Regions from separate parts of the Colwellia sp. SU-HH01217 genome, predicted to be linked through region 3. Evidence: predicted binding sites of a transcription regulator. Region 3 holds the regulator's gene; each other region holds the start of a gene.
What was found. Region 3 encodes FliA, which starts transcription of late flagellar genes. Its sites were predicted from a motif close to CTAAAGNTNNNNNNNNNNNNGCCGATA; they were not measured.
Positions count from the first base shown of each region.

Region 1 (10,971 bases), 160 kb from region 3:
GGGGTATTAGTCTTACTTGGTAAGCATGAATCTCCTCTAGAGTTAATTGCTCAAGTGGAAAAATACGCGAAAAAAGATGCTGGCGAAGTGGTTAATGAAGTGAAACGCCACGTTGGTTCACGAAATGTTGGCGTTGGCTCTCAAATATTGTCGAACTTAGGTGTAAGTAAAATGCGTTTACTAAGCTCGCAAACTAAATATCATTCTTTATCTGGTTTTGGTTTAGAAGTTGTAGAGTACATCGCTGAGTAATTATTTTACTCACTAAGATTGTGAATTAGCTTTTATAGCGTGTTTATTAACATCTATAAAAGCTAACTTTTCTTTTATTGGCCAAATCTTTTGAGCTATACCTTCTAAGCATGCTCTTCAAACTATACTTTTTATCTATTCAATCGTGATAATTACACTTGCCGTAATGCCATCGTAAACCGTTGAAACAATCAATTCGCCCGTTTTATCTTTTACTGCTGTCAGTACATAAGTGGTTTCGTTAGTGCCTGTATCAGTAAGTTCTGAGGTAACTAATGGACTACCATTTATACTCCATGTTGCAAACTCAGTAACATTAAGGCTAGTAGGATCTGAAGAATAACTAGCCGTTAACGTCAGTGCTAAAGTGCCATTTTTCTCTAAAATTAAGGTACTTTCATCATCATTAATTTTCACGTTTTGTAAATGCGAGCCTCCTTTAATCGCGATTGTCGCACTGCCAATTTTCCCACCACAATTTGCTGTTAGCTCAGTAACCCCTGATTTTAAAGCTAATAAGGTACCTTTTTCATCGCCATTGTTAGTAATGCCTAAATAATTTTCATCATTTTGTTGCCAAGTTATGCTCTGATCAATATTAACGGCTTCTTCAGAAATTTCTGGTAACAAGTTTGCTTGAGCGTTAACTTGTATGCGATCGCCAACGTTAAATTCGAAAATACTGGTAACTTCATCATCTAATAAAATGTCAATTGAAGCGAGGTTACTTGGATCAGCTATTACCGTTAAATTAGCTGATAGTGTGTCGATATTGCCTGTCACCTCGATGCTTTCGGTAAACTCACTTTGAGTAAATAAATTACCGTTATTATCAATTTCAGCTGTAGTGTTGTTATTAAGAGAAAACTCCATATTATTTACTGTGTTTAATGATGTATACCCATCTTCATAGGTTACATCACCAACAATACTAGCAGCTATACAAGTATTGATATTGCCTGACTCAGGGCTGAGTTGTTTTAATGTGATTAAGCTAGGTTTTACATCGCTGACTGAAATATCAGTTTCATTGGCAATGCCATTAATCGTCGTACCGGTAATTGTAACCTTACCTTGGTTAACATCTGAATTTGCTACGGCGGTGACTAATCCTTTGCTATCAATTTTAGCAATAGCAGGATCGCTGGAAGTCCATATAAGTTCGCCGGTTACATCGCGAGTGTCGTTATTGCTATCAATACCAGTAGCCGTTAATTGATGTGTTTGATCGGCGATTAAACGGTATTGACCCCCTTTAATCGTTACTGACTCTATTATGGTACCTTCTTGACGTTGTACTTCTAGGGCAACAGCATTTGCTAGGTTTTCAGAGTCACCATCAGAGCCGCAACCGACTAATGCTAACAAAAGTAAACTAATTGCTGGAAATAACATTGTGTTTTTTACGGTATGAGTCATGAGAAATACCTGTATTTTGCCAAAAAATTAAAAGTGAATACCATTACCATGTTCCGATGGATATTAGTGATAGGGGCAGTAGGTTAAAATTGATAAGTTAATCCAAGTGCAATACCTGTAATAGCAAGGTCGCTATTTTTAAAGTAAGACTGATAACCTAGTCTAATCTTCATATTATCCATATAAGGTATTTTTTGTTGAATAGATGCTCCCCAAGAAAACCCTTTGTATTCATCTGTACCGTTATACGTTTCTGTAGGTCCAGTTACCGTGAGTTCATTAATGGCATAGCCCAGAGATACATCAAAGTGAAAACCTTGTATGTCTTCTGATTGAAAGACCATGTAGAGCCCTTTACTTTCTTCAAGATCAAATTCCATTCTATAAATATTATCGGTACTAGTTGATAGTAAATATTGCGCTTCAAATGCAATATTATTATTACTCACCCCTAGTCTTATAGCAGTCATGCTTGGTTTAGCATTTTCATTATAAATATCAATATCAGCAAGTACATAATCAGCGCCAATATAAGCAGTGTCAGCTAAACTGTTAACTGAAAAGCTAAGGGTAAGGAAAATAAATAAATACTTGATCATTATTGGCTACATAATTCTGACAAAAAATAATGAACAGAGGATATACAGGCTACTAAGTACAGTCAATAGCACAAGTCGTTTGGCAAGGTAAGAAAAACTAAAACAGACAAGCGGTGTAAAGAGTAATTGATGAGTTTTTAAGCAGTAAGTATTGTTAAGGTTGTAAAAGCCATGCTATATTATTGTATCCAATATACTTGTATGCACGAGATAAACATGAATAAGACGACGTTAGTAGCCACAGGTTTTGCAACTGTTGTGATAGCTGCTCTAGCTGTTAATTTGATAAGTAGTGATGAATCAACATCAATAGAACAAGTAAATGCAGAACATTTAAAAACACACTCACATGATGAAGCACCAACAGTAATTCATGCAGCAGATGTATTGCATAAAGAAGGGAAAGATATAGATACTGATTCTTTAGCACATAAAGAAGATACAATTGAAAGGCGCCCACCGCCTCCTCCGATTGCAGCTAAACCTAGAAGAAAAACAGATAACCACCACCCTCAAGCCCATGGACATGAAGCTCATGATCATAATCATGAAACAGACGTGAATATGCCACCACCACCGACGGGTGCTAATTAACCAGAACTCGGTTTAACAAAAATCTCATTAGCGGTTACATTGTTGCTTCTTCGTTAAACTATTGGTAATAGACCAACTATTGAAGCGAATTCGAGTGGAAAAGGGAGGTAATTACTCCCCTTTATTGAAATAAATAGCTTTCAAAGAGAAAGTTTTTTAGAAAGAAGTGTTACGCTAAAAAGGTATTTATTTTCTCTATAAAACCTAGGGAATCTAAGCCAAGTTCATGATGAACTTCTTCTTGTGTACCGTGTTTAATAAAACTATCAGGCAAGCCAATATTAAGCACTTTTATTGCAATGCCTTGGCTAAGTATATATTCATTGACGCCTGAACCTGCACCGCCTGCAATTGCATTATCTTCTATGGTTACAAATGTATGATGAATTTGCGCTAACGTTTTTAATATATCAACATCGAGTGGCTTAATAAAACGCATATCAACAAGGGTAGCATTTAATGCTTTGGCGGTTTTTTCAGCTTCTCTTAAGAAGGTGCCAAAGCTAAGTAGAGCAATACCTTCACCTTGTTGTTTTATTTGCCCTTTGCCTATTTCTAGAGTGTCAGTAATCCCAGGCAAGTCTTGACCTACGCCACTACCACGTGGGTAACGAACAACACAAGGTTGCGCTGATTGATGGCCCGTAGTTAACATTAGCTGACATTCATGCTCATCTGAGGGCGCCATAATAATAAGGTTAGGAATGCAACGTAGGTAACTTAAATCAAACGCACCTTGATGAGTTGCGCCATCAGCACCTACCACACCCGCTCTGTCTACAGCAAAGAGTACTGGCAGGTTTTGTATGGCTACATCATGAATTAATTGGTCATAGCCACGTTGTAAAAAGCTTGAGTAAATGGCAACTACAGGGTGTAAACCACCAATTGCAAGGCCTGCTGCATAAGTTACTGCGTGTTGTTCAGCAATGGCAACATCAAAGTATTGTTCAGGAAAACGTCGGCTAAACTCTACCATTCCAGAGCCTTCGGCCATGGCAGGTGTAACCGCAATCAGCTTTTTATCAATCTCTGCCGTTTTGCATAACCAATCACCAAATATTTGTGAATAACTCGGTAGGCTAGGGGCTTTTTTCGGTAAACTGATTTCTTCAGGATTAAATTTTGGTACTGCATGATACTTTATCGGATCTTCTTCCGCAGCTTGGTAACCTTTACCTTTAGTGGTAATAACATGAAGTAATTGTGGACCTTTTAAATGGCTCATGTTTTTGATGGTATTAACTAAACTATTAACATCATGACCATCTATCGGGCCAATATAATTAAAACCGAGTTCTTCAAAAAACGTGCTTGGCACAACCATGCCTTTTATATGCTCTTCGGCTCTACTAGCAAGCTCTTTAATTGGTGGAATATTACTTAGAATACGTTTGCTACCTTCGCGCAAACTAGCAAATACACTACTTGATAACACTTTCGCAAAGTGATTGTTTAATGCGCCAACATTTTCTGAAATAGACATGTCATTATCATTAAGGATCACTAACATGTCTTTTTTAATATCGCCAGCATGATTTAATGCCTCAAATGCCATACCTGCGGTCATAGCGCCATCGCCGATTACTGCAACTGTTTTACGGTTTTTACCTTCTTTTTCTGCTGCAACAGCTAATCCTAAAGCTGCTGAAATAGAGGTACTTGAATGACCAACACTTAAGGTATCGTATTCACTTTCTTCACGCCATGGAAAAGGATGTAAGCCATTTTTTTGTCTAATGGTGTGTAACTGATCGCGGCGGCCGGTAAGTATTTTATGCGGGTAAGCTTGATGGCCGACATCCCAAATTAAATGATCAAAGGGCGTGTTATAAATATAATGTAATGCAACGGTTAATTCTATCGTGCCTAGACCTGAAGCAAAATGACCACTACTTTTACTCACTGAATTGAGTAAATAACTTCGTAGCTCATTACTCACACTAATGAGTTGTTCTTGGTTTAATGCACGCAAGTCACTAGGGGAGTTAATGGTTGAAAGTAATGGAAATTTAGCAAGGTTTGTGGTCATAGTGTCTGATCAATTTGTAAGTATTTATTTTTATTGCTATCGAGTATTATATTTTAAACTAATGCGAACGTTTTATAATAAAGGTGGCAAAATCTGATAATGCTTGGCTATTGTAAGGCAAACTCGTTAAAGCTTGAAGTGATTGTTGGTATAAGTGCTGCGCTTTTTCTTGTGCGCCCTGTAAACCTAACAATGCAGGGTAAGTACTTTTGTTTGCCGCAACATCAGAGCCTTTAGGTTTACCTAATTCTTCTTCTGATGAGGTAATGTCTATTATATCATCTCTTACTTGATAGGCTAAACCAATAAATTGAGCATATTGCTTTAACGATATTTTATCTTGAGCAGTCGCATTTATAGAGCATTCTGCTGCCATTAATACCGAAGCTTGTAAAAGTGCACCTGTTTTTAAAGAGTGTAGGGTTTCTAGGGCGTTTAATGATATTTTTTTGTCTGTTCCTGATAAATCTAACGCTTGCCCACCACACATACCTTGATAGCCTGAGGCGTTAACAAGTTGCTGAATAAAAGTAATACGTTTATTCGATACCTCAGCAGAGAATTCATAATTGGCTAAGATATCAAAAGCCAAGGTTTGTAAACTATCCCCAGCAAGAATAGCAGTAGCTTCATCAAAAGCTTTATGGCAAGTAGGTTTGCCTCGACGTAAGTCGTCATCGTCCATTGCTGGTAAATCATCATGCAATAACGAATAAGCATGAATGCACTCAACAGCAGCAGCAACTGCGTCTATATCTTCAATGTTCGCGCCTAAGGTTTCACCAGTAATATAAGCCAGATAAGGGCGCATACGTTTGCCGCCAATAAGTAAACCATACCGCATTGCTGCTAATAATTTTTCATCATTCACGACAAGCTGATCAAGTCTGCTTTCTAGAAATTGATTGATTCTTGATTGATATTGTTCAAGATTGACTATGTCGGTCACTAAACTTCTTCCGTGGCGTTGTCATCTGAAGGTAAAGAAAACTCGGTTAATTGCTCTTGGCCATCTTTTGCCAATAAAATTTTAATTTTCTGCTCAGCATCTTGTAACTTAGATTGGCTTATTTGGCTAAGGTTAAGGCCGCGCTCAAAAAGTGTCATCGACTCTTCTAAACTAAGCTCACCCTGTTCAAGATTTTGTACTATGGTATCGAGTTCATTTAAAGATTCTTCAAAACTCAAGTTTTCAAGTTTTTTCTTAGCCATAATGTTACTAATTTTATTTTAAAATGTGAGGTAAAGATATCGCGCAAACTTACCTCAGCTTGGCGCTTAGGTCAATGAAGCATCCCATATTTGGGCAATAATTCAAGATTTTTAAAAAAAAGTACAATTAATTATTAAGAAATTGGTGCTATGGGCGATAATAATCATATACTTATGATTATTATTTAAAAGATACAACTCGAACTCGGGAGTTGTTTTAGGAGTTAAGTGTGGATTTAGCAACAATACTTGGAATTGTCGGCGCGATTGGTTTACTTATCATGGCAATGGTGCTTTCTGGCGATGTTGGTATGTTTGCTGATACACAGTCAGTTATTATTGTTTTTGGCGGCTCTGTTTTTGTCGTGCTAGCAAACTATAACTTAGGACAATTTTTTGGTATCGGTAAAGTGATCGCCAAAGCTTTTTTATTTAAAATTGAAAAGCCAGAAGAGCTGATTGATAAAGCCGTTGATATGGCCGATGCCGCGAGAAAAGGTGGATTTTTAGCTTTAGAAGAAGCAGAAATCACCAATCCTTTCATGCAAAAAGGCGTAGATATGCTTGTTGATGGTCATGATGCCGATGTTGTTCGAGGCACTTTGCAAAAAGATATTGCCCTAACCGCTGAGCGACATGAAAGGGGCGTTGGTATGATGATGTCGCTTGCTGATGTTGCTCCAGCTATGGGGATGATCGGTACGTTAATTGGCCTAGTTGCCATGTTATCAAATATGGATGATCCTAAATCTATCGGTCCTGCTATGGCGGTTGCTTTATTAACCACATTGTACGGAGCATTTCTTGCCAATGTTATTGCGATCCCTATTGCCAATAAATTAAAACTTCGTTTAGCGGAAGAACAAATGAATCAGGAGCTGGTATTGGATGCTATTTTAGGTATTCAAGACGGTCAAAATCCTCGAGTTATTGAAGGGCTTTTACGAAATTATCTAGCGGAAGGTAAACGCACTATTAACACGACTGAAGAAGAGTAGGAGAGGCTAATGGCTGAAAAAAGTAAGTGCCCACCTCCTGGACTTCCCGCATGGATGGGGACTTTTGCAGATTTAATGTCATTGTTAATGTGCTTTTTCGTGCTGTTGCTTTCTTTTTCTGAAATGGATGTTTTAAAGTTTAAGCAAATTGCAGGGTCGATGAAATTTGCTTTTGGTGTACAAAATAAAATAGAAGTTAAAGATATCCCTAAAGGCACCAGTATTATTGCCCAAGAATTTAGACCAGGTAAGCCTGAGCCAACACCAATTGAAGTCATTCAACAACAAACCATGGAAATGACACAGCAAATGCTGGAGTTTCAAGCGGGTGATGAAACGTCTGCTGGTGGTCGTCAAGAGCAACGTGGTGACGCAAGAGGTGGACAATCTCAAAGTACCGCAGATGAATTATCAGCGGCAACTGTTCAAAAAGCTCAAGAGCAAATGGAAAAAGCTCAGCAAGAGCAAGTTAATGAGTTAGTGAAAAAAATTGCCGAACAACTTGAACAGGAAATACAAGATGGTGCGATAGAATTGGAATCTTTAGGGCAACAAATTACCATAAGAATTCGTGAAAATGGCTCATTCCCGTCAGGTTCATCGTTTTTACAACCTAAATTTAAACCTATTATTCAGGCTATTGGGGAGTTGCTAAAAACTGTGCCTGGAGAGATTATGGTGTCGGCTCATACTGATAATCGTGGTATTAGATCTGAATTATTTAAATCTAATTGGGATTTATCGAGCCAACGCGCAGTAGCCATTGCTCATGAACTTTTACAAGTACCGGGTTTTGATAAAGCACGAATGCTTGTTGTAGGACACGCGGATACTCGACCATTGGTACCTAATACTAATAGGCTCAACCGCAGAAGAAATCGACGAGTAGAAATATCCATTAACCAAGGGAAGTCGAAGATTTCTGAGCCGGTTACTGTAATTAAGGAATAGTTGTTCTAATTGTTAAATACATAATGCAGTAGTTGGTTGCTTTAAGCATGAGAAATGATCACAGAGTTAGTGAGATTGGTATTCATGCTCTTATACCTTTGATATTTTTAATTTCCCTCTAAACGTTAGCGGCTTTTTTATTCTATCCAATACTCGCTTCTTGTAGCGTTGCTCCCTTTTCATGTATAATTTGCGCCATTATTTTTTGCTAGTCTTATTCTAGTTAACTTGCGAGTTATAGCTGATGAAATTCATCGTTAAATTACAGTCTGAAATCACCATTAAAAGTCGTCCTGTACGGAAACGTTTTATAAAAATATTAGAGTCTAATGTTAAAAATGTATTACGCCGTGTTGACGAACAAGTAACGACTCGTGCTAACTGGGACAATATTGAAGTTAATACCAAAGACGACAGTCCTGAAAACCGTTTAGCGTTAATTGACACTTTAAAGTGTATTCCTGGTATTCCCCAATTTATTGAAGTACAACGTACAGACTTTAGTGATTTGCATGATATTTTTGAAAAAACCTTAGCTGTTCACGCCGAAACTATTGAAAATAAAAGCTTTTGTGTAAGAGTTAAACGCACTGGAACGCACGATTTTAACTCTATTAAAGTAGAGCAGTATGTTGGTGGTGGCTTAAATCAAGCGGTTGATAGTGCAAAAGTTAAACTTGCAAAACCCGATGTTACTATTCGTTTAGAAATTAAAAATAATGATTTATTTATTATTACTAACACGCACAAAGGCTTAAGCGGTTTCCCTATCGCTACCCAAGAAGATGTACTTTCGTTAGTTTCTGGTGGCTTTGATTCTGGTGTTGCTAGTTATCAAATGATTAAAAAAGGTGCTAGAACACATTACTGCTTTTTCAATTTGGGCGGTTCTGCCCACGAAGTTGGTGTTAAACAAGTATGTTATTACTTATGGAATAAGTTTGGCGCGTCTCATAAAGTTAAATTTTTCGCCATTGATTTTGAACCGGTTATTGGTGAAATTTTAGAAAATGTTGAAAATGGTCAGATGGGCGTTGTGCTGAAACGTATGATGATGCGCGCAGCAGCACAAATTGCTCAAAAAGGTAAAATTCAGTCATTAGTCACTGGTGAAGCTTTAGGGCAAGTTTCTAGTCAAACATTAACGAACTTAAATGTGATAGACAGAGTAACCGAAACCCTTATTTTAAGACCATTAGTCGCATACGATAAACAAGATATTATTGATATTGCTCGTGAAATTGGTACTGAAGATTTCGCTAAAACAATCCCTGAATATTGTGGGGTTATTTCTAAAAGTCCAACGGTTAAAGCGGTGCTGTCAAAAATTGAAGCCGAAGAAGCAAACTTCGACTTTAGTATTTTAGATAAAGTGATCAGCGAAACTCGTGTCTTTGATATTCGAGATATTGGCCAAGAAACCGAGGCTGAAATTAAAGCTGTAGATATGGTCGAACAAATTGCTGAAGGTACAGTAATTGTAGATATTCGTAGCCCTGAAGAAGAAGAGAATAATCCGTTAGAGATTGATAATGTGGAAGTTAAGCATTTACCTTTCTACAAATTGGCAACACAGTTTGGCGATTTGGACCAATCTAAAGAGTATTTATTATATTGTGATCATGGTGTGATGAGTAAACTACAAGCACTATTTTTAATCGATAATGGTTATAAAAACGTGAAAGTTTATCGTCCTACTCATAAAAAGTAATTTTTAGACGACGCTTCTTCATAAGTTTTTACTTTAACTCTACCGTTAATAGTTACCACAAAAACCGATCGCTATGATCGGTTTTTTTATGACCTAAAACACCATCAGAACGCTTGTTCTGAAAAATAAGAAAGGTGGGAAGTAAAGTTTACTAAAAGGCTAACTGTATTGAAGTTTATTGATTTGTTTATAAAGCAAGCTGTTAGCAGGAGTCGCGATGTTGAACTCTTGGCCTAAGTGATGAACAAAGCCATTAATGTACGCGATTTCAGTTTTTTTGTGTTTATTAACATCACAGCGCATTGATGAACTGTTATTCGCTGTTGCTTTGGCTACGTTGATTACAATGTTAATAAGAGCGTCAATTTCAAGAACTACTTTTTGAGTTTTTGCCACTAAAACAACTTCTTGTAAAATATCACGTATTTTCGAATGATATTTTTTCTGTGTAATGTCGCCATTATTCACATCATTCAAAGCAGTTAACGGGTTGATAACACAATTAATTGCTAATTTTTGCCATTGTTTTTCTGTAATGTTTTGATGAAAAGCTGCAGGGGCAAGTAAAGAAGTGAGAGTAGTGGTGATATGATCTGAAACAGGCGGCTTAGTTTTATTAATGTTAGAGGGCACATGCTCAGCCAAACCTAAGTCAACTTGACCTAAGCCCGTATGAACAATGTTTAACAAAGAGTTTTTTAAACAACCATGGGTTGTTAGCATTGTGATTACTACTTGAGTTGGCAGTAAGAGTGGAGCAATGTCTTCTAAAGTGCCCATGCCATTATGACATAGTGCTATGGTTGCTTTAGTACAAAATAATGACCTGAGATTTTCTACTGCTTGTTTAACTTGATAAGACTTTACTGCAAAGATAAGAATATCCGCATTTGTTATTGCCTCATCATCTGCATAAGTTAGCTCTTGGTCAGATATATCGCCCTCGATATTGGTGAACTGATAGTTCGCTTGTTTTTGTTTAGTTTGATAAGAAGGTCGAAGCGATACTGAATAGTGTGTTTTGTTTATAGTACCCTGATGACGGTTGATTAAATGATAAAGCAATAACCCTATTGCTCCTTGGCCGATAATAACAATATTCATAATGCGCTTTTTCGCCAGTAAACAGTGTAAATCCATTTCATTAAAGCAAAGAAAAGTATACCAACAACATCGGCGACAAAGTCTCTAAACTCACCATTT
Region 1 covers NZ_BAAJLX010000002.1:261,310-272,280, reverse strand. Annotated here, with positions in the region: gene ribBA (bifunctional 3,4-dihydroxy-2-butanone-4-phosphate synthase/GTP cyclohydrolase II) at 1-252, shown strand, start outside; gene AC27G3_RS04385 (Ig-like domain-containing protein) at 388-1,671, opposite strand; gene AC27G3_RS04380 (hypothetical protein) at 1,755-2,270, opposite strand; gene AC27G3_RS04375 (hypothetical protein) at 2,487-2,864, shown strand; gene dxs (1-deoxy-D-xylulose-5-phosphate synthase) at 3,034-4,896, opposite strand; gene ispA ((2E,6E)-farnesyl diphosphate synthase) at 4,955-5,845, opposite strand; gene AC27G3_RS04360 (exodeoxyribonuclease VII small subunit) at 5,845-6,108, opposite strand; gene pomA (flagellar motor protein PomA) at 6,339-7,106, shown strand; gene AC27G3_RS04350 (flagellar motor protein MotB) at 7,116-8,057, shown strand; gene thiI (tRNA uracil 4-sulfurtransferase ThiI) at 8,302-9,768, shown strand; gene AC27G3_RS04340 (ketopantoate reductase family protein) at 9,928-10,872, opposite strand; gene AC27G3_RS04335 (VanZ family protein) at 10,869-10,971, opposite strand, start outside.
Region 1: pomA (flagellar motor protein PomA) is a predicted target of FliA. The motif match lies at 6,242-6,268, and genes of this name have one in related genera.

Region 2 (10,971 bases), on a different contig from region 3:
ATGAAACTGTTCGATTTCCAAATTGGCCTAATATAACGGTAAGTACCGATGATCGTGAACGTACAGGCGGTACATTAGCGCTGCAATGGCGGCCTACTGATAATTTAGATATTAACTTGGACGCACTTTATACCAAGTATGAAATCGTTTCTACAGGGAATATGGTCTCATTAGCACTGTTTGAAGGGACTAATTTAGATAATATTCAAGAGATTACCTACGGTGATGATGGTCGTGGCGACAGTATTACTATTGGTGAGCCTGGTAATATGAACTCCCCTGTTATTGCTGAATTACTAGAAGAGCAACATCCTCGCAAAAGTGATGCATTTCAGCTGGGTTTAAATGTTAATTATATCTTTGATAACTTTAACTTTAATCTTGATGCTTCATATTCCGAAGCTGAAGATGCATCAGCAGAAGAAAGTTGGATAGTAGTTCGTACTGCTATAGATACTTTAACCATGAATTGGGATAACGGTCATGATGTTCCAGACATTACTTTTGGCGATACGGTACTAGATGAAAACATTGACTACGGTGCTTGGTACGCTCGATTACAGGGCGACAAAGTAAAAGATAAAACAGCACGTTTTGTTTTCGATGGCGAGTATGAGCCTAACAATGGCTTGATCACGCAAGTATTGTTTGGTGCAGGTTATAACATGCAAGATAAAGGCAAAACTTTTTGGAATCAAAAAAATGCCAGTGCTTATACGTCTGACGATATGAGCATTATTAATGCACCAGCAAGCGAACAAATTGTTATTAACGGCAATACAATGTGGGGTCCATTACCCACATCGGCTTTAAATCCAAGTTCATTTGATCATTTTATGGGAAATTCTGGTGCCAATTTACCTGATGGCTGGGCGGGTATCAATGTTAATGGTCTATTTGATTACTATCGCTCATTAGATAACGCGGCATTTGAAGAATACCTAGTGCCTCGCCCATCTTTAGAAGGTGGCAATACCTATGGCGTAAAAGAAGAAACCATTCATGCCTACGCTGAAATGATTATTGAAGATGAACTGTTAAATATGCCTTATATGCTTGATTTAGGTATTCGTTATATTAATACCAATGTAGAATCATGGGGCTACTCGCAAAATCCAGCCAATATAGCATTTGATGCTAATGGTAAAATAACTGATAGCCACAAACAAACGGGTTATGTGGCGTTTGATGGCAGTTACGATAAAGTGTTGCCAAGCATGAACTTTAAACTTTCAGTCACAGACGAAGTCGTGTTTCGCATCGCACTTTCTCAAGCCATGTCTCGCCCGCCATTGACTAACCTATCTCCTGTAACGTCAATTTCGCAAAATGAGACGACCTTACAAAACTCTATGTATGAAAACGATCCTAGCTTAGAGCCTTATTATGCAGACCAATTCGATACCGCAATTGAATGGTATTATAGTGATACGGGTAACCTGAACTTTGCCACTTTCTATAAAAAGTTACACGGTTTTGTGGTCTATGAGCCTCATCAAGAAACGATTGCAGGAAAGCCTTTTGAGGTTACCAGCCCGTTTAACGATAATGATAACGCCTCATTAATTCGTGGTTACGAGGTTAACTGGTTACAAACCTTTGATGACTTTTTACCTGCTTCACTGGCTGGTTTTGGGGTATCAGCTAACTATACCTTTAACAATAGTACCTCTGGACAATATGATGATGACGGTAATGAATTACCCTTTAAAGGCTTATCAAAGAATCAATACAATGTTGTTGGCTTTTACGAACAAAATGGCTTAATGGTTAATCTTGCCTATAACTATCGCTCTCAATACAGTTTAGGCACAGTGTGGAGCCCATTAATGCCAAGTTGGGGCGAAGCGGCAGTTGAAACATTAGAAGTAGATGAATGGGGCGCATTAGATTTAAGTGCCAGTTATGCAATTAATGACAATGTCACTGTGACTTTTGACGCGAACAATCTGTTAGATCCTGACTTTAAACAATACATTGATAATGATAAAGGCTTTATAGATTACATTTCGAGTTGGGGAAGCAGCTACCGCGTTGGGGTAAGATTGAAGTTTTAACTCAATTTAAAGTCTCACTAACAGTAAAAAACCGACAAAGGTAGTAACTACCCTTATCGGTTTTTTTATTCGCGTATTATTTAAAAGCGAAACGTTTACTTTTTACGAATATTCACTAACAAGAGTAAAAATAATGACAACCATGCCATGCTGCCACCATTAGAACGAGCATTGGGATTTTTAGGTGGAGTAACTTCTGGTGGTGTTGGGGTGACAACAACCGTTGAGTTAAATACAACATTCTTTAATGAAGCATTATCATCAAATTCTGAAGCCGCAGGATCTTTTTTATAAATCCAAGTCACTTTGTGACTACCAGCTTCTAATTCAATAACTTCTTGAGTAAATGCAACTTCACCAGAAATGTAGTTATGCAATACATTATTAACATATACATACAGAGCATCATAAGGATCTTCAGGATCATCAACATTTTCTTCTGATGACACCGCCCATTCAAAGCTTAATTCACCTTCACCTTCAAAGGTGACCATAGCAATGCTTTCTTGATTATGATCTATTTTTCCGCTTTGAATCTCAGTAACACCTGCAGGAGTTAACCAAGCATTATCGCCACCTGAATACCACTGCATTACTGTATCATCAGTGCCTAAATGCGCAGACAAATTGGTTGCTGGAGCAATTGTCGTCGCTTTAACTTTCGAATTACCTGTCGCTATTTGATCATTATCACTTTCAATTACAATGGTCGCAATGTCAGCACCGACTTCACTGGCACTATAATTTACCGTCAGTTTGCATGACTCGCCTGCGCTAATTTGTAGGCAATCATCACTGACAAGGGTAAATTTATCATCCCCGTCTACCCGATAAGTTAAATTCGCAGCCAATGCGCTATTATTAACAATTTCTAATTCAGCGGTTTGTGCAACTCCTTGAGGTGAAATACCAAAATCCTGTAATTGCTCAATAGCAATGCCAGACCTGATCTCATTTATCCAATCTATAAAAGTTGCTGTTCGTGCATAAACACCAGGATATCCATCAGCAGCACAGCCTATTCCCCAGCTTACAACCCCTATTTGTTGCCAACCTTCATTGGTATTTATCACTAACGGTCCACCACTGTCACCTTGACAAGAACCCTTTCCGCCTCCGTCATAATTAGCACATATCATTGCACCAGTAATATCATAACCACCACCTAGAATTCTCTCGCATTGGGCGTTAGTCATTAGTTGTAAATCAACTTGGTGTAATACATCAGGGAAATTAGATGTTGGCCCTGCACCCGGTGCATAACCTGTGCGTCCACCCCACCCCATAACAGTAACGGTACGGTTATCAATAGCAAATTGCTCTGTCTCATCAGAAGCTACCAATCGGATAGCTTCATTATCAACGCTTTCAACCAGCTCTAATAAAGCCACATCGTTATCAATCGTTACTTTTTCATAATCAGAATGCATATAAATACGTTTAACTGCAATGGCATTTTCTGCACCATTACTTAAATCATATTCACCAACATTGATTTTAATTTGCGAAGCTTTTACATCTTCAACACAATGCGATGCCGTTAGTACCCAGCGGTCGCCTAAAAATGATGAGCCACAACTTGACGATTGCGATATTTTGTCGTTAACAATATTAATCTTAGCTATTGAACCTAACTTATCTTTAAGTAAAACACCGTCAACTTGATTAACTGCAACGACAGGAATAGTACCTGTAAAGTCTTCTCCGAGTGTGCCGCTAATTTCTCCTATATCATTATTATAAATAATAGCGCCAATGCCGCCACCAGCTTCACAGTTGTTAACTTTTTCAGAAAAGTTAACCTCTCCGCGCTCAATTAGACAAACTTTATTAGTTGCGTCACTACAAACTGCATCACCAATGCCGCAAGAAACTAATTCGCCAGACGCTGTCCCTATTGGACTAAAAGTAAAAGAGTTAGTTTGGTAAGTTATATTATCTACGGTTAAATCAGTAGCAACATCTTCAAAGGTATATACTAAAGCAGACATCCAAGGCCAATCGCCTTGTTGTGCTACTTCACCACCAACAATTTTAGGCTGTATCTTAATGGTATCTGTATTGGCTAAACTATTTGCGGAAAATGCAGATAGTAGCAAAGCAGCAGGAAGTGCTGATCTTAAAAGGTAATTCATGTGTAATCCTCTTAATTTCTGCTCTATTGTTAATCACTCAAACAGAAATATCATTATTTTGTTAACCATCTGTTAACATTGCGCGCTAATTTATCCTATTTTATTAAACAACTGCAAGATAAACTCTTTAATAAATAGTAAACTTTTGCTCAAAAAAAGAAAGACTAAAAGAAATCATTACATTCTATACACAAAAAGAAAAAGTAACGTTATAAATATTGGCATATTATTATGCTAACCGTATAACTGTGCGTATAATCACCGAGCTTAAAATTACCAACAAGAATTTAACTATGAGCTACATTCCGCTAGAGCAATTAAAAAATGCTTGGATTTTTAAACATAAAAGTCTTCCTATTGAGGCCTCAGATCTTAACAAAATAAAGCCGATGAGTCAGTCACGAGCAAATGTTGTTTGGGATACCTTTATTAGCAGACAAGTTGATCACCCTGATTTTTTCAAAAAAGGTGATTGGCCATTTGATAAAAGTTCATGGACAGATCAGGGCAAGTGGGAATCAATTTGGGATAGTGATGAGAGTCTATTACCTACTTTAATTACTGAACATTTACAGTGGGATAACAACACCGTTGTGTATTTTTGCAGTAGCCGAAACAATGTAATTGAAACCACTTGGTTAGTATTTCAACGTTGTTGGAAAAATTTCTTATTTATTGATGATGGCCCTATTCTTATCGGGAAAAAACGTAAAGAAACTGTACAATTTAATGCCAATGGTTTATTTAAGTTAGGCTTGAAAAAATAAATGACCAAAGTCGTCAATTTACATCATAATAACCGTCATAAAAACGGGTATGATTTTACCTTACTGTGTCAAACATATCCTGCACTACAAAAATTTATACGTAGGAATAAGTTTAATAACCAGCCTACGATTGATTTTAGTAATAGCGATGCTGTACTCGCATTAAATGCGGCAATATTAGCGAAAGACTACCAAATAAAATATTGGCAAATCCCCAAAGGTTACTTATGCCCTCCAATTCCTGGACGTGTCGATTATATTCATTATTTGGCTGATTTATTAAAACACAGTCTTGATAACAACAAGGTCAAACAACATTTACATCAACTCGATTTGATGGACTCTCCAATATCAGTAGTCGATATAGGGACTGGCGCAAGTTGTATTTATCCTGTTTTAGGCCAACGCGAATATAATTGGCGTTTTGTTGCTTCTGATATCGACCCTACCTCAGTACAAGCAGCGTCCGATATCATTAAAAAGAATAAAGGTTTATCTCAAGCTATTACTTGCCGCTTACAACCAAATGTAGAAAGCATATTTAAGGATATTATTCAAAAAGATGAATTTTATCATTTAACGCTATGTAACCCTCCTTTTCATAAATCATTAGCTGAGGCGCAACAAGGTAGCCAGCGTAAATGGAAAAATTTAAATAATTCATCGGCAGCAAAACATAAAGCACTAAATTTTGGGGGCCAAAAGGCGGAACTATGGTGTAAAGGGGGTGAACTCGCTTTTATTAAAAAAATGATAAAAGAAAGTATGAGTTATAAAAAACAGGTTTTATGGTTTACTACATTGGTTTCTAAAAAAGATAACGTTGGCGCAATAAAACTAGCCCTTAAAAAAGCTCAAGCAAGTAACATCGAGTTAATTAAAATGGCACAAGGTAATAAAAACAGTCGTTTTATCGCTTGGTCTTTTTTTGCCTCTTAAACACATTATAATACTAAAAAAACACTAAAAAATAGCAGGAAATATTATGTACAAACTACTACCCATTATCCTAATTTCTTTAGTCTGCTTGACTTTATCAGGTTGTTTTGGACCAGATAAAGCAATAAAACAAGCAGATAACTTTATTGACTCACAAAATATTGATGTAACTAAGCCACAATGGAAAACACAATTACCACAACCAGAATTATTCAGCTTTAGTGAAGATAAAAGCTACTATTGGGATCTTAACACCACTGAAGGTAATATAAGTATTGAACTATTTTATCAATCAGCACCAATGCACGTAAGTAGCACAATTTACTTAACACGCTTAGGTTTTTACAACGATTTAATTTTTCATCGTGTTATACCTGGTTTTATGGCACAAGGTGGCGATCCTGTTGGCAATGGTACAGGTAACCCAGGTTATAAATATGCAGGTGAATTTGACGGTAAAACAGGCCATAGCCAAGCAGGAGTTTTGAGTATGGCGAATTCGGGACCTAATACCGATGGCAGTCAATTTTTCATTACGTTTAAAGCAACGCCATTTTTAAATAATCGTCATACGGTTTTCGGCCAAGTCATCACTGGTTTAGATGACACATTACCTGCCATTGAAAAATTAGGTCAACGCAGTGGTCAAACAACACAAGAAATAAAAATAATTAAAGCAAGTATCAGAGTAGAAGATAAAGTAGCAGTAAAACAAGCACCTGAAGAAATCAAAGGTTAGTCAATTGGAAATTAATCAACAAAACTTGCTTGAAATATTTGAAGAAGTTATTCAAGCGTTTGGAGAACCATTTATTTGGCGATGGGATGAGAAACATCAAGCATTATTAACTGAGTTTTCTCGGGATAAAAAAGAGTTATGTTTACCTAAGCTTCAACAATTTTTTCCGCACGAATGGAACAAAAAAACCATTAAGCAAGCACCTAAGGAGTTAAAGCTTCCGCTCGAGAACCTAGCTAAATTAACAAAGGAGCAGTTATTATTTAGCAAACCAAGTATTGGAGAATGTCCTGCCATAATGGCACTTTGGTGGCCTTGGGGTCACGGAGGTACTTATTCGGTACGCTTAGTAGTTTTACAAAATAGTTACACGGTTAGTACGCCACAGAATAAAGGTTGGTGGGCCTCTATTAAAGAAAGGTTTACCGCGGATTACCTTTAACGATGCCATTATCCTGTAACATAAGGACAATGGCGTGAGTTATCTTAACGCTTTTAATCCATCTTAAGCGTATCAAAAGTATTTAATATTTAATCAAAGGCGATTATTTATTATTGTCTTTCATCATGTTTTTCATTAAATGCACTTCGTCATTTATATCTCTAAGCACTCGACTTAACCGAACTAGCGATTCGTTACTATGATCTTTTGTCGGCAACGAATCCTCTAGGTTAGATAATAACCTTTGTCGGTAATTTCTGTTGGTATTACGTTTAGAAAGCTTATCCATGCTATTTCTCTTTTTATAATTTTTAACGCGCATTGAATATACTCCCTTTTCATCGATTAGCCAATATTTGAGCTAAAAATAGTTGCATGTCCATAAAAAACCATATACTGTACATCCATACAGCATAATAATTTAAGGTTAAGGATTAAAAAATGATAGTAACAAAAAGCTTAAATATTAATGAGTTAACACCATGCAACTTTACTAATAATAAACCACGCACTTGGCTTAATATTCAAAATGCTGATAATGACCAACAACTTTCTCAACTTTATAGAAAGCTTTGTCAGCAACATAAGCACGAAAAAAAATGGATCTTGGTCATAAACCCTGAAGATCATTCATTAGAAAAACTAGCGAGTATTCATGGGATTGACGCATCTAAAATATTAAGAGTTAATATTAGTCAGCAAGCTTTTGATTTAGCGACTATCAATAATGTGTTATCAACAGGAAATTGTTCTGCTGTTATTCTTTCTAATACCACATTAAAAGAAAGTGAAATATCGCAATTAACTTATAGTGCTCAACAAGGTCAAACACAGTGCATTATGTTAAAAAGCAGATTTACCATCCACTAAAAAATTTCAAGGTATGATAAACTTACTATTTTTAACAACATCTTCTTAGTAGTGTTTGTATATGTTATGTCCGTGTGGAACAGGTAAAAAATTTGCAGTTTGTTGCTCAGCAATTATTGAAGGAAAAAAACAAGCAATATCTCCCGAGCAGTTAATGCGCTCTCGTTATAGTGCTTATGCAACGAAAAATGCACAATACCTTTTTGATACCTATGCAAATGCGACACAACAAAGTCAATCTGTGGAAGAAATTAAGCATTGGGCCAACTCATGCCAATGGATCAAATTGAATATTATCAATAGTTCATCAATTAACGATTCGAGCCTTTCTAAAGACTCATCTTTACCAACGGTTGAGTTTGAAGCGTTTTATTTAATTGGCAATAAAATGTACCTGTTAAGAGAAAAGTCACGCTTTACCCTTGAAAATACACTTCATACGGCTAGTAGTTCTAACAATAGTAAGCTAAATAACCAAATGAGATGGGTATACCTTGATGGTAATATTGTTGCTCATAACGAGATTAGCACAATAAAAAGAAACGCTCCCTGCCCTTGTAGTATTAATCAAAACAAAACCGTGAAAAAGAAGTTTAAACATTGTTGTGCAAAACACTAAAATATTGTTAAGAAATGGCTCCGATGATTTAAATTTAACAATCAACAACTAAAAGGCACGAATAAGTGAGTTAACAACACTTAGTTAATCAAAGGTGCTTTTACAATAGAAGATTCAATACCGTCTAACCATCCTTTAACATTATACGTTAATCGTTGCGCAAGATCCGTTACATTAGTGCTATGCTTTTTTTGACAATATAAGGTCGTGTTATTCATGATGTCGGTAGCAATATGCTTTTTATCATCGTAGAAAGATATAGGCTTAGGATTTAACGCATTTTCAAGACGAATGCTGGCAAGTTGACCATCAACAACATTTTGAGCTTGATTAAACTGGGAGAGTTCTTCAATATTTTTAATGCTTAAAGGCGCTTTTTGGGGGAGCTGTAAGTCTTTTCTTAATTGGATTTCTATATCTTGCTCGCATGGCGCCTGTGCAATTGGCAATGAAAATTGACTATGCTCTCTAACATCATCACATAACATTGCTAACATTAATGAAAAGTCTGATCTCCGTTTACTTTGAATGCATTCACCAAGCTTTACACCGAGCTGCAATTCGTTGATCAGAATGTTATTTTCTACTGCTACTTGCACTTATAGATGCTCATTTACATTACCTATACATGCTATCGGCAGATAAAATAAAATAATGAGCATATTTAAAAATTAAATTAATAAACTAACTTAACTGCCTTACTCCTTTTAACATTAAAAGAATAATTGGTGTTTTTAATAAACAACGGGCCAAGTTAAAGTAAATGCCGCTCCGCCTAGCTCACTGTCACCCACTGTAGCACTGCCATGGTGCCATTCCATGATCCTAGCAACGATCGCTAAACCTAAACCAAAACCGCCAGTTTCACGATTTCGACTTTGATCCCCACGTGAAAAAGCATCAAAGATCACTTGTTTAAAATCATCAGAAACGCCCTCTCCATTATCTTCAATACAAATAACACATTCGCGATTGCTTTTTGAAATCACGTTTTCAGATAAAGTGATACGCACTTTACCTCCGCCATATTTTATCGCATTAGTGATAAAGTTATTTAAGGCACGTCCAATAAAGTGTTCGTCATAATCAACGACTAAATGATTAGTATTATTAACAAACTCTATTTCACCGTTAAATTGATTATGACTAGCAATATGGTGCTCGACTAAATAAGAAATTTGAGACGTGGAAATATTTAAATCCGGCTTATCACTATCAAATGCCGCATAAACTAACATTTCATTAATGAGTTCTTCTAGCTCAACAATATCTCCTGTAATTTGATCGATATATTTTGTTTTTTTATCTTGATCATTAGTAGATGCTAACATTTGCAATGCAAATTTAGAGCGCGCTAATGGGGTTCTTAATTCATGTGAAACAGCGCTAGAAAGCTCTTTATGTGCTTCAATTAAACGCTTAATACTACCCGCCATCATATTAAATGACTTCATCATAGAACTCATCATTGTCGATTTAGCACTTGGCGCTCTGCTGGTAAAATCACCTTGACCAAAGTTAGCCGCTGTTTTTTGCAGTTCGTCTAAATCTCTTGATACCGGCCATAGCCATATAAAAATTAACACTCCAAAAACAGCTAATATTAATACTCGTATCAGTGCTTCAACTCTCGGCCTGGTAGGCATTTGTGCAGGTCCTAAATTGATCATCATGTCACTGTCATTTAATTCGTGATGGATTGTAACTTCATCATTATGGTAGCAAACGTGAGTTCTGTCCTTCTTTATGTATTGATGATCAAAGTGCTCTATCGCTTCAAACTCTTTTAAAGGCACTAAACTTAAAGTGAGTTGGTAACGCTCACTCGCTTCTTTAATTATCTCTTCCCATTCCTCTTTAGGGTGTTTTTCAACATAATCACCTACAGCAAGTAGCATTGTTTTATAACCAGTATAAGACTCTATATCTTGTTCTAAATAAGAGCTCCACGCTTCATCTAATAACCATGAAAAGATTATAAAAGTTGTTATAACAATGAAATAAAGACTAAAAAATGAGCGATGAAGCTTCATATAACATGTACCTGAAATGAGAGAAAATTAACGATAGTTAGATTTATTTACCGATGAAACTAAAAAAGACGAAGTATATCTATCAATATATTTCGTCTTTTAACCTTTATTGATTAACTCCATGCATCAGGAACAAATAAATAACCTTGTCCCCAAATGGTTTTTATTCTAAAAGGGGTTTCGTTAGAGTCATGCAATTTTTTACGTAATCTTGAAATTCTAACATCAACACTTCTGTCTAAACCGTCATATTCACGACCAACTACCGCCTTATAGATGTAATCACGGTTCTGAACCTCACCCGCACGGCTAGATAGCAACCAAAGTAAATCAAATTCTTGACTGGTAAGGTCAATTATTTCACCATTTA
Region 2 covers NZ_BAAJLX010000005.1:23,533-34,503, forward strand. Annotated here, with positions in the region: gene AC27G3_RS07975 (TonB-dependent receptor) at 1-2,057, shown strand, start outside; gene AC27G3_RS07980 (trypsin-like serine protease) at 2,153-4,192, opposite strand; gene AC27G3_RS07985 (DUF2947 domain-containing protein) at 4,486-4,959, shown strand; gene rlmF (23S rRNA (adenine(1618)-N(6))-methyltransferase RlmF) at 4,960-5,898, shown strand; gene AC27G3_RS07995 (peptidylprolyl isomerase) at 5,945-6,637, shown strand; gene AC27G3_RS08000 (hypothetical protein) at 6,642-7,079, shown strand; gene AC27G3_RS08005 (hypothetical protein) at 7,183-7,368, opposite strand; gene AC27G3_RS08010 (hypothetical protein) at 7,521-7,949, shown strand; gene AC27G3_RS08015 (YchJ family protein) at 8,011-8,568, shown strand; gene AC27G3_RS08020 (VC2046/SO_2500 family protein) at 8,649-9,167, opposite strand; gene AC27G3_RS08025 (ATP-binding protein) at 9,303-10,601, opposite strand; gene AC27G3_RS08030 (response regulator) at 10,715-10,971, opposite strand, start outside.
Region 2: AC27G3_RS08020 (VC2046/SO_2500 family protein) is a predicted target of FliA. The motif match lies at 9,201-9,227, and genes of this name have one in related genera.

Region 3 (10,971 bases):
GAGCTATGGTTGTTGTAGTTTTCCCTACCCCACCCTTTTGATTTGCGATTGTCCAAACTACCAAATGGTTACCCTACTTATTTATTTTCTATTTGTTCATCATCGCGAGTGGTTATTCGAATACCACCATTTTCCAACTGTATTACTCTAATTTCTTTCTTTGAATCACCTTCGAGCGAAATATTGGTAATAGCCTCAACATCTTTTACGTTAATAGTTGGTGTATTTAATAAATTAGACTTTTCTAAGCCGTATTTAGAAATAGCGATAACCACTTTGCGGTTTTTCGCTCGCCCCTCTGCAGTTTTATTGTCAGCACTTGGAGAAAATTCTCCATAACCCTCAATTGCCATACGGGCAGAGGCTAAATTTAATTCTTCAAACAAATGCAATATTGCCGTAGCTCTTGAAACAGAAAGCTCCCAGTTGGAAGAAAATATTTCATTATTCATCGGTTCATTATCAGTATAGCCCCGAATGCGAACAAAGTTACTCGCTTGACCTAATACATCATAAATAACAGCTAATATTTCTTTGGCTGCTATCGTTACAGAGGCAGAGCCACTAGGAAACAATAAACCGCTGTTAAGTTCAATTTCTAACCAATCGCCATCTATTTGTAATTGAGCGAACCCTGATTCGACTAATTCATATAAAGCAGTATGCAGCTCCTCTTCAAGTGAGGTTAGGTTCGTACCCACTTGGCTATCTGATACATTCGAAAGTATGGGTTCACCATCAAGTAATTCAGGTCCAGCCTCTTCTATCAGGCCATTACCGTATAACCTTTTATTAGTTTTACTTGTATTAACATCAAGAATATCATCACCGTGCCCTTTATTTTTTGGCTGTTCGTCATTAGCTTGAAACACTTTACCTATTGACTCTGTTGCCGTTTCAAAAGGCTTTTCATTCACCATAGCCATCGCATAAAGTACAACAAACAAGGCAAACATTAAGGTCATATAGTCGGCATAAGAAACCAACCAACGGTCGACATTATCATGTTCTATATAATGCCTGCGCGCTTTATGCCTATTCACTGCTCTAACCTGAAGGCTGATAATTTATTTTCAATCGCATGAGGGTTTTCTCCATTAGCAATAGAAACAAGCCCTTCTGTGATCATTTCTCGATACATTGTTTGTTGATGAACTATCGTACGTATTTTATTTGCTATGGGTAAATAAAATAGATTGGCAAATCCAACACCATAAATAGTTGCGATAAATGCAGTGGCAATACCTTGACCAAGTAATTCTGGATTACTTAAATGTCCCATTGCCTGAATTAACCCTAAAACAGCGCCTAATATACCTATTGTTGGACTATAGCCGCCCATAGCTTCAAATAAATTTGCTGAACGTAAGTGATGCTCTCGATACAAATCAAGTTCAAGCTCAAGTTCCATTCGAAATTGCTCTGGTTCAATACCATCAACCAATAAATTCAACCCTTTACTGGTGTATGAGTCTTGTTCATCTAAGGCAATATTCTCCAGCGCCAAATAACCAGACTCACGAGCTTTTTCAGCCCAAATAACAATGCTTTTTATTCCTTCACTAATATCGTAACTTGGAGGATAAATCACCCATTTAAGTAAAGAGGTAGCATGCGTAAATTGCATCATAGAAGATTGCAGCATAACAGCACCTAAAGTGCCGCCAAAAACAATAATAAAAGCGGGTAATTCAAAAAGTACAGCAATCGAGCCACCTTCAATAAGAAAGCCGAAACATATCGCTAAAAGTGCAACACTAAGCCCTATGATACTGAGCTTATCCATGCTGAATTTCCTTAAGAATCGACATGGCGACATCTTCAATTGGCAAAGCTAACTCAGAAATACCTGCAGTAGTCACTGCTTGAGGCATTCCATAGACAACACAAGTTTCTTCATTTTGCGACCAAATCGTCGCCCCTTTACTTTTTAACATTCTAGAGCCTTCGCGACCATCTGAGCCCATTCCCGTTAGAATTATCCCTAGCACATCTCCACTAAACACCTTTGCAGCAGAGCCAAAACTTACATCAACGCTAGGTTTAAAGGCAATCCGTGGTGAGTTATCATCCATAATTTTTAACTTTGCAGAGCTGTCTTTGCCCTCAACAATCATTTGTCTGCCGCCAGGTGCTAAATAGGCACAGCCTGCTGTTAATGTATCGCCATCGGAAGCTTCTTTTACCGTTATTTGACAAAGCGAATTTAAGCGTTCTGAAAATGCTTTAGTAAAAGCTGCAGGCATGTGTTGCACCATAAGAATGGGCAAAGGAAAATCCTTAGGTAATTTGGTTAATACTTTCTGTAATGCAACCGGCCCACCTGTTGAGGTACCTATAGCCAACAGTTTATATTTTTTACCCGAACTACGTTTAAGTTGCGCTGAAGGAGCCTGTTCTTTAACTGATTCATCGTTACGAATACGTTCAGTTGGAGCTGGGGTCTCTTCTATACGATTATTTCGGCCGAATTTTTTTGGTTTTACAACCGCAGGGGGAATTTCCGTCTTGGTAATGCGAGACCTTAAAGGTCTAAAACTTTTATTTTTACGTGCTAACTGAGCCACTCGCTGCCGTAATAAACTACCAGCATCTTCATTATTTGAAGCGATTTCATTAAATTTTTTCGGTAAGAAGTCTAGTGCGCCAGCGTCAAGTGCTTCTAGGGTGGACTTAGCGCCTTGATGTGTTAAAGAAGAGAACATTAAAATTGAAGTTGGCGCTTGAGCCATGATTTGTTTGACGGCTTCAATACCATTCAATACTGGCATTTCAATATCCATAGTAATCACATCAGGCTTTAAAGAAATCGCTTTATCTACGGCTTCTTGACCATTTACAGCAACATCTATAACAGTTAAGTTATTATCCTTGTTAAGTATATCGGTGACACGACGCCTAAAAAAGCTTGAATCATCAACAACCAGTATCTTATATGGCATTTATTGTTCTCTTCAAAATTGATGTTCATGTGGTTATTATAATAAGTTTTTTAACGGAACTTTTGATTAACGACTGATTTTTTAGCATAAAACTTTAACATGTTAGGAACATCTAAAATTAATGCAATACCACCATCACTGGTAATGGTTGCTCCAGCCATACCAGGTGTACCGTGTAATAATCTATCTAGAGGTTTAATCACCACTTCTTCTTGGCCAATTAAGCTATCAACGACAAATCCAACTTGTTGAGATCCTAATTGCACAATAACCACATGCCCCTTGCTTCTTGTTTTTTGTTGAAAGTCTTTAACTAACCATTGATCTAAATAAAACAGCGGAATCGCTTTTTCACGAACAATAATCGTCAGCTGACCATCAACATTATTAGTGGTTGTTAAATCAAGATGGAAAATTTCATTTACAGCAGCAAGTGGTAATGCAAAAGTCTGTTTGCCCACAACAACCATTAATGTCGGTAAAATAGCTAAGGTTAATGGCACTTTAATTTCTAAAACGGTACCGACACCCATTTCAGAATCGATATTTACGGTTCCATTTAATTGGGTAATTTTTGTTTTCACTACGTCCATGCCAACGCCACGGCCCGACACTTCTGAAATTTCAGTTTTAGTAGAAAAACCAGGAGCAAAAATCAAACTAAAAGCATCTTTATCAGACATTCTCGCCGCAGCTTCAGCATCTAAAACGCCACGTTCAATGGCAATGCTTTTTAGTTTTTCTGCATTCATCCCAGCACCATCATCTTTGATGGTTAATAGGATATGATCGCCCTCTTGTGAAGCAGAAAGCAGTACAGTACCTTCTCGAGGCTTACCATTAGCCTCACGTTCATCTGGTGCTTCAATACCATGATCAACAGAGTTTCTCACTAAATGGACAAGTGGATCAGCAAGTGCTTCTACCAAATTTTTATCAAGATCGGTTTCTTCGCCTTCGAGTACTAATTTAATTTCTTTATTTAAACTACGTGCTAAATCTCTAACAACTCGAGGGAATCGTCCAAATACTTTCTTAATTGGCTGCATACGTGTTTTCATGACCGCACCTTGCAAGTCAGTCGTAACAGCATCTAAATTAGTAATAGCTTTCGTTAATTCTTCATCTTCTTTGGTTAGCCCTAGGCTTGTTAATCGATTACGCACTAGTACTAACTCGCCCACCATATTCATGATTTGATCTAATCGTTTAGTATCAACTCGAACGGTCGTTTCGCCCTGTGGCGTAGAGGCCTGTGCAGGCGCAGCAGCTTTACCTGTTGGAGCGGGTTTAGTGACTTCTTTTGTCGCAGGCTTACTAACAGGTTTAGGGCTAGCTTTAGGCTTGTTAACAGGAGCAGGTTTGCTTGCAGGTACTTCGCTAACGCTTTCATTCTCTAAGGCTTTTTTAGGGGCATTCCCTTTACCATGAAGTTCATCAAGTAATGCTTCAAAGTCATCATCAGTGATATCATCACCTGATACGTTAGCATCATTATTTGAAGCTGAGCCTGAGCTACTCACCTCTGAATTAAAAGCACCTTGACCATGCAACTCATCTAACAAGGATTCAAATTCATCGTCTGAAATTTCTTCACTGTCGCTATTATCAGTTACGCTGTCTTCTGCTACAGGCGCTAACTTTTCTTCGCTCGGTGAGTTACTTCCATGCAATTCATCAAGTAAACGTTCAAATTCGTCTTCAGACATTTCATCATCAGCATCTTCTTGATCAGCATTTTGTTGAGGAGTTTCAGCGACATCATCACTCATTGAAGGAATTTCGTCAGCCGTTGTATCTACTTCTGCAGACTCACTTTCTGGTATACTTAACCGATGAAGCTCTGCAATTAATTCAGGACTTGCTGGCGTTAACGCCTCTCTGTTTTGAACCAAAACAAACATTTCATTAACACTATCTAGTGCTTGTAAAATAACATCCATTAAATCAGAAGTGACTGATCTTTGACCTGTGCGTAATATATCGAAAATATTTTCAGCATAATGACAAACTTCTACAAGTTCATTTAATGCAAGAAAACCAGCGCCACCTTTAACCGTATGGAAACCACGAAATATCGCGTTAAGCAAATCAGCATTATCTGGATCATTTTCGAGTTCAACTAACTGCTCAGAGAGTAGTTCAAGTATTTCACCCGCTTCAATTAAAAAATCTTGTAGAATTTCTTCATCTGCTTCAAACGACATTCAATAACTCCCGTTAAAATCCTAAACTGGATAAAAGATCATCAACGTCATCCTGACTATCTACGACATCATCTCTTTTTTGTGAATCAACAATAGGGCCTTCTACAAGATTATCCCCTACTTTAGGTTTAGTTTGCTCTAATGTGTTATCTGCACTAATTCCAAATGCAGTTAACATATTAATAAGGCTATCTTCAACTTCTCTCACTAGCTCAATAACTTTACGTATAACTTGACCTGTTAAGTCTTGAAAATCTTGAGCCATTAACACATCCGTCATTAACGCACGCATGTGTTCTGTTTCTTTATCGGTATGGGTTAATAGTGCATCAATATCAATGCATAAACTTTTAAACTCAGTAAGATCAAGTTTATTGTTCATCAGCTTAGACCAAAGCGGGTTCACTGTTTTAATTTGACTTTGAATCGTATCAACAACAGGGAAAATTGCTTCAACAGCATCCATTGTTTTATTGGCAGCTTCTTCTGTACGTGTAATAACATAATTCAAACGTTCTTTCGCGTCAGGTATATCTGCTGTTGCAAGATCACTGATACGAGAATCGAGTTGAAAATTAGTTAACGAATCATGCAACTGCCGGGTTAATTTACCAATTTCAGCAAATAGCTCAGTATTGATAGGGTTTTGGATTTCAGCAATAAGCTCATCAGCTTTTTCCTGTTCTCCAGACTCTAAAAATTCGACTAGCGATTTAGCCTGTTCCAAAGAAACATGGCAGTTGGGCAAACCATTCATGCAAATCCCTTATTAATAACTTTGATGAAAATAAACGAGAAGATTAACCTAAACGTTCAAAAATCTTATCAAGCTTAGTTTTTAATGTGCCAGCAGTAAACGGTTTAACAATATAACCATTAACACCCGCTTGTGCAGCCATGACTATTTGCTCTTTTTTCGCTTCTGCCGTAATTAACAGTACAGGGATATGGGCTAATTTTGCATCCGCTCGAATAGCTTTTAAAAGATCAATACCTTGCATTCCTGGCATGTTCCAATCTGTAACAACAAAATCGAAATCACCACCTTGAAGCATCGGTAAAGCAGTACTACCATCATCAGCCTCTTGAATGTTTGTAAAACCTAAATCTCGTAACAAGTTTTTCACTATTCGTCTCATGGTTGAAAAGTCATCAACTACAAGTACTTTCATATTTTTATCCAAGGCATCCTCCGGACTAACATTCAAAATTTATTTATTCTTTGCTTGTAACTATGCGTGAAAACGCCAGAATAACAAGCAACTATTGTGATTTATAATATCTTAATTTAAAAAATTTGCACTTAACTTTGCCAAGACTGCATTCTCGCTTTTAATCTATGCATGGCTTGACTATGAATTTGGCTGACTCTGGATTCGCTTACATCTATGACTTGACCAATTTCTCGTAAATTCAATTCTTCATCGTAATATAGCGACAGTACTAAAGCTTCGCGCTCTGGTAAAGTAGAAATACACTCTGACAAGCCTTTTTTAAATGCGTTGTGCTCTATATCTTGGTAAGGATCATCACTAACATTGCTTTCATCATAGTTTAGCCCATTTTCACCACTTGCTAGATCCTCAATGCCAATAATTTTACCAGTACTGACTTCACTTAATATATGATGGTATTCATTTAATGAAATATCAAGTTTTTCAGCAACTTCACTGTCAGTAACATCTCGACCTAACTGCGCTTCTAATTCTTTAATAGCTTGACTGACTAAACGACTATTTTTATGAACAGAGCGAGGTGTCCAGTCACCACGGCGTATTTCATCAAGCATTGCCCCACGAATTCGAATACCAGCAAAAGTTTCAAAGCTTGCTCCTTTGGTTGCATCGAAATTATTGGCGGCTTCAAACAAACCAATCATTCCTGACTGAATAAGGTCATCAACAATGACACTTGCAGGAAGTCTGGCAAGCAAATGATAAGCAATACGTTTAACTAATACCGTATGCTGTTCAAGCAATGCTGTTTTATCAACATGAACATTATAAGCATTTGTTTTTACCACTTTTGCTCCAGTATTTTTATTTTATTAACTGCCTAGGTAATTTATAACGTAAGCAAATATAACTTATTTGTTATCTAATAATTTTTCAATAAAAAACTCTAAATGACCAGATGCTTGGCTAGGAATTGTCCATTTAGTAATTCGGTTAGCTAAATTTTTAAAAGCGATTGAAGCTGGAGAGTCTGGAAATGCTTCAACAATTACTTTTTGTTTACGTACAGATTTTCTTATGTTTTCATCAAATGGAATTACACCAACAAGATCCAAAGCTACGTCTAAAAACCTATCAGTAACTTTGGTAAGTTTGGCAAAAAGTTGTTGGCCTTCTTTAGGGCTTCTCACCATATTGGCGACAACTTTAAATTTATAAACGTCATGATCACGACTTAGCAGCTTCATCAACGCATAACAGTCAGTAATGGATGTTGGTTCATCACAAACAACTAACATGACATCTTGCGCTGCGCGGGTAAAACTTAGCACCATGTCAGAAATACCAGCTGCTGTATCAACAATCAGAATATCAAATTGATTTTGCATATCACTAAAGGCTCGAATTAAACCAACATGTTCCGCTGGTGTTAAATCGACCATGGATTGCGTGCCCGAAGTAGCAGGGATAATGCTAATTCCTGCAGGGCCTTCTATGATAATATCGTCAAGTTCACATTCACCAGACAATACATGAGATAAGTTTCTTTTTACTCTTAACCCTAACATAACATCAACATTTGCTAGGCCTAAATCGGCATCAAGAACAAGTACTTTTTTCCCTAGTTGCGCTAGAGAGATAGCTGTATTCAACGAAACATTGGTTTTACCTACGCCGCCTTTTCCTCCTGAAACAGCAATGACTTTAATTTGTTGTGAGTTTTGCATTTTTCGTAAGCCACTCGCTTGATCTATCATCTATTTTTCTCAATATTTTATTAATATCTTCTCAATTATTATTGTTGAAGAGAAAGCTAATATGAAGTTGCTTATTTACAACATAAGTTAATCTACATCGCTCCTACATGGTTCATTGGTTTGGTATGCACAGGAACATGGTGTGGTGACTGTACTTTAATCGCCATCTTATCAGCAAGCGTAACTAACTTTTCAACATTTGCAACTTTAATGTCTTCAGGAACTCTTTGACCATCAGTAAGATACCCTATTGGCAAACCATTTTGAATCGAAGTTGAAATTATTTCTCCAATACTAACACTCTCATCAAGTTTAGTATAAATACTGCCCGATAATGGTACTTTTTTGAATCGCTCAACATTTTCTTGCATTACGCGTTGCTGGGTATTTGCTGCTAATACTAAATAATTACGTATTTTTACTCGAGTGCTGGTCACTAAAGTGGTTAGATGTTCGGCAAGGCGCATATCACGCTGCCCCATTCCTGCCGTATCAATTAAAACCAGTTTTTTACCTGAAAATTGTTGTAACAAACTGTCTAATTGTTCTGCATCTTTTGCAAGTTTAACCTGACAACCAATAATTTTTCCGTAGGTATTAAGTTGTTCAAAGCCTGCAATTCTAAATGTGTCTGTAGAAATAAGAGCGACTTGATCAGCACCATGAACTTGTGAAAATCTTGCCGCTAATTTAGCGATGGTCGTTGTTTTTCCTACGCCTGTTGGGCCAACTAACGCAACTACACCACCTCGATTAATAATATCATTATTGGTGGTATTTAACTGTTGCGCGACTAATTGTTTAGCGTCTTGCCATGCTTGTGACTCATTACTTTGAGCTGGTAGGTAGCCTGCAATTTGATCGGCAATTTGCTCGGTTAATCCAATAGCCATTAAGCGATTAACAAGCACCGCTCGTTGTGGGTCTTTTTGTGCAAGATCTTGCCACATTAAGCCTGATACTTGATGCTCTAACAATTGACGAATAGACGCCATTTCTTTTTGCATTAATTGAAATTCATCAGTGGAAACAGTCGCTTGATTACTTGCTGTTGATGCTGATGCTACAGCAGCGGTAGAAAAGCCATTATCATCAACTCCTTGCTCATCTGTTTGCTCTAATCGTTGAGTAAATCGCTTGAATTGTTGTTCAATATTTTCGCTAGCAGGGTCTACAGCCTCTTTCTTAGGTGCTGGTTTTTGTTGTACTTGTCGATTTAATAATGCTGACAAACTGTCCGCAGGCGCAGAGGTTGAGTCATTTTCCTGTGTATTATTAACTTGCTGTGTATTATTAGCATGGGTGTCAATACTGTGCCCCGAGTTTGTTGCTGGAACGCTACCTAAAGTAACAACATCATTTTTCATTCCGTTAACATCACGTTGATTATTAGGCGCACTTGGCACGGTATTAGGCTGTTCGCTTGATTTAGGCTGAGCAGGTGCTGCTTGCGAATAGTCAATTGCAGCCATGAGTTCGACCCCTTCAGCAATTTTTTTATTTGACATAATTACCGCTTCTACGCCTAACTCTTCTTTTATTTGAGCAAGCGCTGTTCGCATATCTTTGGCTACAAAACGTCTTATTTTCATCACAACCTCTACTTTTAAATGCTTACTGCAAATTGATTACTCAGCTTAGTTAAGCTTGAGCTAACTTTACTAAGCTATATTTACTGCCCTATAGCACTAACAATTTTAATTTGTTTATCGTCTGGAATTTCTTGATACGAAATCACTCGCAAACCAGGAATTGTGTACTTAACAAATTTAGCAAGCACAGTTCTTAATATTCCTGATGTTAGCAATATAGGCGCATCTCCCGCCATTTCTTGCTGTTGAGCTCCCTCTGTTAGCGATTTCTGTAACCTTTCAGCTAATCCAGGTTCAATACCTGCGCCATCATCACCAGCCATTTGCATTGACTGGTGCAACATCTGTTCCAACTCAGGCGCCAATGTTATGACAGGTATTTCTACTTCGGGTCCAACTAAGTCTTGAATAATAAATTTACGTAGCGAAATTCTAACGGCAGCAGTTAAGATGTCAGTATCTTGACTCTTAGGTCCATACTCTACTAACGTTTGAATAATACTGCGCATATCTCTAACAGCGACGCCCTCATTCATTAAGTTTTGCAATACTTTTACTACAGTGCCTAACGTTAGGATGTCAGGAATTAATCCTTCAACTAATTTAGGGTGATTTTTCGCTAACATATCAATTAAGTTTTGTACTTCTTCATGGCCTAATAACTGCGCAGCATTATTCGTTAAAATTTGACTTAAGTGCGTCGCCAAAACCGTTGCAGCATCAACAACGGTATAACCTAATGTTTGAGCATGCTCTCTTTGACTTTGATTAATCCATACCGCATCTAAGCCAAAGGCAGGATCTTTTGTGATCGCTCCATCAAGCTTGCCATACACTTGCCCGGGGTTAATAGCCAACTCGTGATCATGCTTAATTTCAGCGCTGCCAATAGTAACGCCCATTAATGATATTTGATAACAGTTGGGGTCAAGATCTAAATTATCTCGAATATGAACTGCTGGCACTAAAAATCCAAACTCTTGAGAAAGCTTTTTACGGACACCTTTTATACGACTTAAAAGCTCCCCGCCTTGTGCTTTGTCAACTAAAGGGATTAAGCGATAACCAATTTCTAAACCAATAATATCAACGTGATTAACATCATCCCAACCAAGTTCTTTAACTTCGGCTTCTTGTTTTTGGTTTTCTACTTGAGTCAATTGTTGTGCTTCAATATGTTCTTGAGCTTTTGCTTTTTTACGTTTTTCACCAAAAAATGCGCCCAAGGCAATCACAGAGGCAAAAAATAAAAATGCAAAATGCGGCATCCCCGGCACAATGCCCATAATAAACATGAG
Region 3 covers NZ_BAAJLX010000002.1:98,799-109,769, forward strand. Annotated here, with positions in the region: gene AC27G3_RS03555 (ParA family protein) at 1-64, opposite strand, end outside; gene AC27G3_RS03560 (flagellar motor protein MotB) at 78-1,043, opposite strand; gene AC27G3_RS03565 (flagellar motor protein) at 1,040-1,786, opposite strand; gene AC27G3_RS03570 (protein-glutamate methylesterase/protein-glutamine glutaminase) at 1,779-2,942, opposite strand; gene AC27G3_RS03575 (chemotaxis protein CheA) at 2,993-5,149, opposite strand; gene AC27G3_RS03580 (protein phosphatase CheZ) at 5,163-5,906, opposite strand; gene cheY (chemotaxis response regulator CheY) at 5,950-6,333, opposite strand; gene AC27G3_RS03590 (RNA polymerase sigma factor FliA) at 6,453-7,172, opposite strand; gene AC27G3_RS03595 (MinD/ParA family protein) at 7,236-8,081, opposite strand; gene flhF (flagellar biosynthesis GTPase FlhF) at 8,174-9,673, opposite strand; gene flhA (flagellar biosynthesis protein FlhA) at 9,754-10,971, opposite strand, start outside.